DNA from 2 places in the Vogesella sp. genome. Region 2 is predicted to be linked to the other one. Evidence: riboswitches for the same ligand, from Rfam matches in the RefSeq annotation. Region 2 holds a riboswitch; the other holds the start of a gene.
What was found. Region 2 has a riboswitch for glycine ahead of gcvT (glycine cleavage system aminomethyltransferase GcvT). Riboswitches for the same ligand answer to the same signal wherever they lie in the genome.

Region 1: another riboswitch for glycine. It lies ahead of glyA (serine hydroxymethyltransferase); the one in region 2 lies ahead of gcvT (glycine cleavage system aminomethyltransferase GcvT).

Annotation. Positions count from the first base shown of each region.
Region 1 is NZ_JBKBHK010000012.1:915-5,281, forward strand. It holds gene ACK4FZ_RS13550 (L-serine ammonia-lyase) at 1-936, opposite strand, end outside; gene glyA (serine hydroxymethyltransferase) at 1,090-2,346, opposite strand; glycine riboswitch at 2,495-2,590, opposite strand; glycine riboswitch at 2,592-2,679, opposite strand; gene ACK4FZ_RS13560 (nuclear transport factor 2 family protein) at 2,843-3,292, opposite strand; gene ACK4FZ_RS13565 (NAD(P)-dependent oxidoreductase) at 3,289-3,936, opposite strand; gene ACK4FZ_RS13570 (LysR family transcriptional regulator) at 4,039-4,367, shown strand, end outside.
Region 2 is NZ_JBKBHK010000006.1:36,806-41,172, reverse strand. It holds gene ACK4FZ_RS09195 (amino acid permease) at 90-1,412, shown strand; glycine riboswitch at 1,609-1,709, shown strand; glycine riboswitch at 1,717-1,813, shown strand; gene gcvT (glycine cleavage system aminomethyltransferase GcvT) at 1,851-2,936, shown strand; gene gcvH (glycine cleavage system protein GcvH) at 3,012-3,398, shown strand; gene gcvP (aminomethyl-transferring glycine dehydrogenase) at 3,604-4,367, shown strand, end outside.

The DNA.
Region 1 (4,367 bases), on a different contig from region 2:
GGCACCCGGAATGAAGCGGGCGTAGTAGTGCATCACCGCCGGGATGATGCCGGCCGCGCCGTTGGTGGGTGCGGTCACCACGCGGCCGCCGGCGGCGTTTTCTTCGTTGACCGCCAGCGCGTACAGGTTGACCCAGTCCATCACGGTGAGCGGGTCGCGCAGCGCGGCTTCCGGCGAGGCCAGCAGCTTCTGGTACATGTCGGCAGCGCGGCGTTTTACCTTCATGCCCCCAGGCAGGATGCCCTCGCGCTCGCAGCCGCGCTTCACGCAGCCTTGCATCACGCGCCAGATGTTGAGCAGGCCGGCGCGTACTTCGTCTTCGCTGCGCCAGGCCAGTTCGTTTTCCAGCATGATCTGGCTGATCGATTTGCCGTGGCGCTGGCACAGCGCCAGCAGCTCGGCACCGGTCTTGAACGGGTGTTTCAGCTCGGTGACGCCGGGTGGGGTGAAACCGGCGTCGATGGCGGCTTCGTCCACCACGAAGCCGCCGCCCACCGAGTAATAGGCGCGCTTGGACAGGCTGTCGCCGTTGGCCGCAAACGCTTCGAAGATCATGCCGTTGGGGTGGTAGGGCAGCGCTTTGCGTTTGTGCAGGATCAGGTGTTCGCCTTCGACAAAGGGCACCACGTGGCTGCCCAGCAGGCGGATGGCTTTGTCGGCACGGATGGCGGCCAGCATACCGTCTACCGCGTCGGTATCGACCAGGTCGGGGTGTTCGCCCTGCAGGCCCAGCAGCACGGCGGTGTCGGTACCGTGGCCTTTGCCGGTGGCGCCCAGCGAGCCGAACATCTCGGCTTTCACGCTGGCGGTGGCGGCCAGCAGGCCGTCTTTTTCCAGCCGCGCTACAAACTGGCGGGCGGCACGCATCGGGCCAACGGTGTGGGAGCTGGACGGGCCGATGCCGATCTTGAACAGGTCGAATACGCTGATAGCCATGCTGCTTCTCTTTTTATGGTGCGGGCGCGGGTGGCGCCACGGGTGTTGTCTGTCCGGCCGGGTGGGCCATGGTGGGTGGGTGCTGCCGGGGCAGCGGCGGCATTGTACTGAGCAATGCCGCCGCTGTGTGCACTACCGATGCTGCAGTGCGTTTTAACGATACACAGGGAACGCCGCGCACAGTTCGGCCACCTGGCGCCGTACGCGGGCGGCGACGTCGGCGTTATCGATATCGTCCAGGATGTCGCATACCCAGTGCGCTACCTGGCCGGCTTCGGCGCTGCCGAAACCGCGGCTGGTAATGGCCGGGGTGCCGATGCGGATGCCGCTGGTCACAAACGGGCTTTGCGGGTCGTTCGGCACCGCGTTCTTGTTGACGGTAATGCAGGCCGCGCCCAGCGCCGCGTCGGCGGCCTTGCCGGTCAGGCCCTTGTCGATCAGGCTCAGCAGGAACAGGTGGTCGTCGGTTTTGCCGGATACCACGGTATAGCCGCGCTGGCGGAACACCGCCACCATGGCGCGGGCGTTATCCAGCACTTGCTGCTGGTAGGCTTTGAACTCGGGTTGCAGCGCCTCCAGGAAGGCCACTGCCTTGGCGGCGATCACGTGCATCAGCGGGCCGCCCTGGATGCCGGGGAAAACCAGCGATTGCAGTTTTTTCACCAGCGCCTCGTCCGGGTTGGCCGCCAGGATCAGGCCGCCACGCGGGCCGCGCAGGGTTTTGTGGGTGGTGGTGGTCACCACGTGGGCGTGCGGCAGCGGGCTGGGGTAGAGCCCGGCCGCCACCAGGCCGGCGACGTGCGCCATGTCCACAAACAGCCAGGCGCCAACGCTGTCGGCAATCTGGCGCATGCGCGCCCAGTCCACCACCAGCGAGTAGGCGGAGAAGCCGGCTACCAGCATCTTGGGCTGATGCTCGACGGCCAGCCGTTGCACCTCGTCGTAATCGATGGCGCCGCTTTCCGTGTTGATGCCGTATTGCACCGCCTTGTAGATCTTGCCGGAAAAATTGACGCTGGCGCCGTGGGTAAGGTGGCCGCCGTGGGCCAGGCTCATGCCCAGGATGGTGTCGCCCGGTTGCAGCAGCGCCATGTACACGGCGGCGTTGGCCTGGCTACCGGAGTGCGGCTGCACGTTGGCGTAGCGGGCGCCAAACAGCTGGCAGGCGCGGTCGATGGCCAGCTGCTCCACTACATCCACGTGCTCGCAGCCGCCGTAGTAGCGCTTGCCGGGGTAGCCTTCGGCGTACTTGTTGGTCAGTTGTGTGCCTTGTGCCTGCATTACGCGCGGGCTGGTGTAGTTTTCCGAGGCAATCAGCTCGATGTGGTCTTGCTGGCGCTGGTTTTCGGCCTGGATGGCGGCCCACAGTGCGTCGTCGAAGCCGGCAATCTGCATGTCTTGCGTGAACATATCTGTCTCCATGTCGTGTCTGGCTGCTGGCAGCAGCCGTGTGCATGGCTCTTTGGCGGGTGCCCAGGGTGCCGCGTGACGGCAGGGGCGGGCGGGGCATGGCTGGCACAAAGGCGACGGCACCCGACCGGCCATGCCGGACGATGCCCCCTCTGTCCCTTGTGCCTGAGATATTGCGGCGCGCGATTGCGCACCGGGTGTCCTTCGGCGAGGCGGCTTTGCGGCCAACCTTCTCTCCAGAGTGCCTCGCGTCCACAGTTCTTTTGCCTGAGAGTTTCCGGGGCGATTCCCCTTCGGCGCTGCCGCGTAGGCAGTCTCTCCTGTGGCCGCGGCCGTGGCTGTCGCGGTGAGCTGCAGTCCGGCCTGGCTTGCAGAATCTAGAAGACCGCGCTTGCCGCTGTCAATGCGTGCGGCAGATTTATCGATGTGCGAACGCAGCAAAACGCCCCCGCAGGCAACAGCCGGGCGGGGGCGGGGTGGTGCGGGCAAGGGTCGCTCAGAACATGCCGTTGCCGTTGGCGTCTTTGGCCGGCACCGGCTGGATCACGTCCCAGTGCTCGGCAATCTTGCCGTCCTGCACGAGGAAGATGTCCACCACCGCCACGCCCAGATCGCCGGGCTTGTCCTGGCTGTGCACGTGCAGCATCACCAGGTCGCCGTCGGCCAGCACGCGCTTGATGCTGGCGCGGCTTTGCGGGTTATTGGCGCGGATCCAGCGTACGTAGTCTTGCAGCGGCGCGACGCCGTTGGCCACCTCCGGGTTGTGCTGGATGTAGCCGGGTGCCAGGTAGCTGGCTGCCTGTTCTGCATCCAGCCGGGTGAAGGCGGCATCGTAAAAGGCCAGCACCAGCGCCTTGTTGGCGTCTTCGCGCGGGCCGGCCAGCGCCGGCAGAGCGCTGGTAGCCAGGCCTGCGGCCAACAATGCCGCGCTCAGCAGGCGCTTCATTGGGCGGCAGCTACGGTAAAGCGCTGGCGATGGTGACGTGCCTGTTCGGCCTCGTCCACGATGGCTACCGCCAGGTCGGCCACGCTGATGCCGGCCGGCGCGTCGCCGTCCATCAGCAGTTCGTTGGCGCCCAGACGGTACTGGCCGCTGCGCTCGCCCGGGGCCAGCATGGCTGGCGGCGATACGAATACCCAGTCCAGCACGGTTTCGTCTTGCAGCTTGTTCAGCGCCTGGCGTGCACCTTCGGCGCCTTCCTTGTATTCGGCCGGGAAGTGCGGGGTGTCGATCAGCTGCAGGCCCGGTGCCACGTACAGGCTGCCGGCGCCGCCTACTTCGATGAAGCGTGCCACGCCGGCGGCCTTGGTGCCGGCCACAATGGCGTCGTGGCCTTGCAGGAACAGCGTGCGGATGTCGGCTTTGTCCCAACCCGGGTTGAAGGCGCTGATCACCACGTCGTGGCCGGCCACGTCACGGGCGATGGCGTCGGCGTCGTAGGCGTTGCTGGCCTTGACGGTGAGGTTGGCCGCAGCGGCAACGCGTTCCGGGCGGCTGACCAGGGCGGTAACGTGATGGCCGCGGGCCAGAAGTTCCTGTTGCAGGGCTTGGCCGACAAAACCGCTGGCGCCGATGAGTGCGATGTTCATGCTGTGTCCTTTCGGGTGGGGGAGGGGAATGACTGCATGGTAGATCACCCGGTTTTGGCTGATAATCCGCTGTAAAATTCAATAATTGTTAAGCTGAGGTTGATGATGGAAGCGCTACGCAGCATGGCGGTGTTTGCCGCCGTAATCGAACAGGGCTCGATGAACGCGGCCGGGCGCGCGCTGGGCATGACCGCGTCGGCCGTTAGTCAGCATGTGCGGCTGCTGGAGCAGCAACACCAGGTGGCGCTGCTGCACCGGACCACCCGCAAGCTGACGCTTACCGAGGCCGGCAGCGTGTTTTACCGCAGTTGCGCTGCCATGTTGGCCGCAGCGCGTGAAGCCAGCGTGCAGATGGCGGCATTGCGCGACGAGCCGGTGGGCGAGCTGCGCATTGCCGCGCCCAGCGGTTTTGCCGGCGGGGTACTGGGGCA
Region 2 (4,367 bases):
AGGATTTTCCATGCCATACCCGTTTTACCGCACGCAGTGGGCGTGCCTTGTCGCTTTGCCGGTTTTCCCTGAGCTGAAAGGAGCGCGCCATGACTAAGGCCGCACCGGGCAAGCTCGGTTTCTGGATGTGTACCGCCCTGGTGGTGGGCAATATGATCGGCTCCGGCGTGTTCTTGCTGCCGGCCTCGCTGGCGCAGTACGGCGCCTCGTCGCTGATCGGCTGGACCATCACCTCGCTGGGCGCCATCTGCCTGGCGCTGGTATTTGCCAAACTGGCCACCCTGCTGCCGCACAAGGCCGGGGGGCCGTACGCTTACATCCATGAAGGTTTCGGCGATTTCGCCGGCTTCCTGATTGCCTGGGGCTACTGGATTGCGCTGTGGGCCGGCAACGCCGCGCTGACCGTGGCCGGTGTCAGCTACCTGGGGGTGTTCTTTCCGGTACTGAACCAGAGCAATCTGGCTGCCGGCGCCACCGCCATCGGCCTGATCTGGCTGGTGACCTGGATCAACAGCCGCGGCCCGCAAAGCTCCGGCCGTGTGGCGATCGTGACTACGCTGATCAAGCTGCTGCCGCTGGGCGGCGTCACCATCGCCGGCCTGCTGTACCTGAACCCCGACTTCGTACAGTTCAACCCGCAGCACAAGCCGCTTGGCGAGGCCATTCCCGCCACCATGGCGCTGACGTTGTGGGCGTTTCTGGGGCTGGAGTCGGCGTCGGTACCCGCTGGCGATGTGGACCAGCCGCAGCGCACCATTCCGCGCGCCACCGTGCTGGGTACCCTGATTGCCGCCGGCCTGTACATCCTCAGTACCATCGCGTTGCAGGGGCTGATGCCGGCCAGCCAGTTGGCCGCGTCCAGCGCGCCGTTTGCCGATGCTGCCCGCCAGCTGTGGGGCGACTGGGCCTACTACGCGGTAGGCCTGGGGGCGGTGGTATCGTGTTTCGGTGCGCTGAATGGCTGGTGCCTGATGCAGGGCCATATCCCGGCAGCCGCAGCGCGCGATCATTTGTTCCCGCATTTTTTCACTCGTGAGAATCGTGCCGGCGTCCCCATCGTCGGCCTGATGTTGTCTACCGTGCTGGTGACCATCCTGCTGGCCAGCAAATACGCGGGCGGCGATAGCGGCGTGCAGATTTTCGAGTTCGTGATTTTACTGGCCACCGCCACCACGCTGCTGCCGTACGCCTTCTGTGCCATGGCGCTGCTGGCGGTGATGCTGAAGCGCCATCGCCAGTTCAGCCGTCGCGACTGGTACGCGCCGCTGGCGTTCTCGTTTGGCGGCTTCATCTTTGCCATGTGGACTATTTACGGTTCCGGCGCCGAGGTGGTGATGTGGGGCGTGCTGCTGCTGCTGGCCGGCCTGCCGATCTACCTGTGGCAACTGCGCGAGCGGCTGGTCAAAGGCTAAACGTCGAGCAGCAGGGTAGCCTGCGGCCAACCTGACATCAGCCCGGCATGCTATGCGTGCCGGGCTTTTGGCTTGCCATTTGGCCTTCGCGTACCCTTGGCAGGCGCCTGCCATGCAGGCTGTGTGGCAAACGGTAGCGGGTGCCACAGTGCTACCAAATCCCGCTTGCCAACGCGGCTACCGGCAACGATAATGCGCGCATTCCGCAGGAGAGAGCGGTTTGCCCGCCGGGCAGAACCGCCGCCGAAGGCGCAAGTGCACCCGCAATCGCTCAGGCAAAAGGACTGCAAGAATCGGGGTTTTCCCCGCAGAATCTGGAGAGCGGCGCACAGGATGCGCCCACCGAAGGGGCTAACGGCGCAACGCCGGAAAATCTCAGGTGCAGGGACAGAGGGGTGTGAGAAACAGAGGAAACTCACGCTCGTACAAGGACCTGCCATGACAGCCCCGCAACGTACCCCCCTATACGAAGCCCATCTCGCGTCCGGCGCGAAAATGGTCGATTTTGCCGGTTGGGACATGCCCATCCATTACGGTTCGCAGCTGAAAGAGCACGAGATCGTGCGCAGCGACGCCGGCATGTTCGACGTGTCGCACATGACCGTGGTGGACATCACCGGTAGCGACGCCAAGGCCTGGCTGCAAAAGCTGATTGCCAATGACGTGGCCAAGCTGGGTTTCGAGGGCAAGGCGCTGTATTCCGGCATGCTGAACGAACAAGGCGGTGTGGTAGACGATCTGATCGTATACCTCACCGCTTTTGGTTTCCGGATGGTCGTTAACGCCGGCACCACCGAAAAAGACCTTGCCTGGATGGACAAGCAAGCCGCCGGTTTTGACGTGAAGCTGCAAGTGCGCCGCGACCTGGCCATGCTGGCCGTGCAAGGCCCCACCGCCATCGACAAAGTGTGCAGCGTGAAGCCGGCGCTGGCCGATAGCATCCGCGCCCTCAAGGTATTCCAGGGCCTGCCGTCCGGCGAATGGTTTTTTGCCCGCACCGGTTACACCGGTGAAGACGGCCTGGAAATCATGATCCCGGCTGCTGAAGCCATCACCTTCTTCAACCAGCTGAAAGACGCCGGCGTGGCCCCCATCGGCCTGGGCGCTCGCGACACGCTGCGCCTGGAAGCCGGCATGAACCTGTACGGCCACGATATGGACGAGACCGTCTCCCCGCTGGAAGCCGGCATGGGCTGGACCATCGCCTGGACCGAAGGCCGCGACTTCATCGGCCGCAGCGCGCTGGAAGCGCAAAAAGCCGCCGGCGTGGCCATGAAGCAGGTGGGCCTGGTACTGGAAGGCCGCGGCGTGCTGCGCGAAGGCCAGAAAGTCGTGGTGGACGGTATCGGTGAAGGCATCATCACCAGCGGCACCTTCTCGCCGACCCTCAAGCATTCCATCGCCATCGCCCGTGTGCCGGCTGCCACCGGCGCTACCGCCCAGGTGGACCTGCGCGGCACGCTGACCGACGTGCGTGTGGTGAAAATGCCGTTCGTGCGTAACGGCAAGAAAGTTTTTGAATAAGCTGGTGTATAACGACGGGGCGAGCAAGAGCCGGTCCCGGTACACCATCCAAGTCTATTTTTCTGGAGAGAAACGATGAGCAACATTCCTGCCGACCTGAAATACGTATCCAGCCACGAATGGCTGCGTCTGGAAGCTGACGGTTCCGTAACCGTCGGCATTACCGAACACGCGCAAGAGCTGCTGGGCGACATCGTGTTCGTCGAGCTGCCGGCCGTGGGCGCCAACCTGGCTGCCGAAGAGCAAGCCGGCGTGGTGGAGTCGGTAAAAGCCGCTTCCGACGTATACGCCCCGATCGCAGGCGAAATCCTGGAAGTGAACGCCGAGCTGGAAGCCAACCCGGAGCTGGCCAACAGCGAGCCGTACGCCGCGGGCTGGTTCTTCAAGATCAAGCCGGCCAACGCCGCTGATCTGGACGGCCTGCTGGACGCCGCTGCCTACGCAGCCGAAATCGGCGCCTGATGAAACGGCCCTGCCATCGCAAGATGGCGGGGCTTTTTTTTGCCGCGAATTTTTGCCACGAAACCCACGAAACAACACGAACGCTTCCATTGTTGACGTGTACTAGGCAAGCCATGACCTTGCCCGGATCATTTTGTGTCTTTTGTGGTTTTCGTGGCCAAGCAGTAAGCCGTTCGTGGCTAATCGATTAGACGGAATCGCAGACATGTCTCTCTCGCAACTCTTCCATCACCAAGAATTCATCGCCCGCCACATCGGCCCGTGCGATACCGAACAACAGCAGATGCTGGCCGAGATCGGCGCCAGCTCGCTGGAAGACCTGGTGGCACAAACCGTGCCGGCCGGTATCCGTTTCAACCGCGCCCTCGACCTGCCGGCTGCGCAGCGTGAAGTGGACGCGCTGGCCGACCTGAAGGCCGTGGCCAGCAAGAACGTGGTAAACAAATCGTTCATCGGCCTGGGTTACTACCCGGTGATCACCCCCGGTGTCATCCTGCGCAACGTGCTGGAAAACCCGGGCTGGTACACCGCCTACACCCCGTACCAGGCTGAAATCGCCCAGGGCCGCCTGGAAGCGCTGCTGAACTATCAGCAAATGGTGATCGACCTCACCGGTCTGGACATCGCCAACGCCTCGCTGCTGGACGAAGCCACCGCCGCCGCTGAAGCTATGGCGCTGGCGCGTCGCGTATCCAAAGTCAAAGCAGACCAGTTTTTTGTGGACAGCCGCGTGCTGCCGCAAACGCTGGACGTGCTGAAGACCCGCGCCGAATACTTCGGTTTCGAGCTGGTGCTGGGCCATCCGGAAGAAGCCGGCAACGGTGATTACTTCGGTGCGCTGTTCCAGTACCCGGGCGAAGCCGGCGACCTGCTGGACCTGACCCCGTACATCGCTGCCGTCAAAGCCAAGGGTGGCGTCGCCATCGTGGCTGCCGACGTGATGGCGCTGGTGGCGCTGAAATCGCCGGC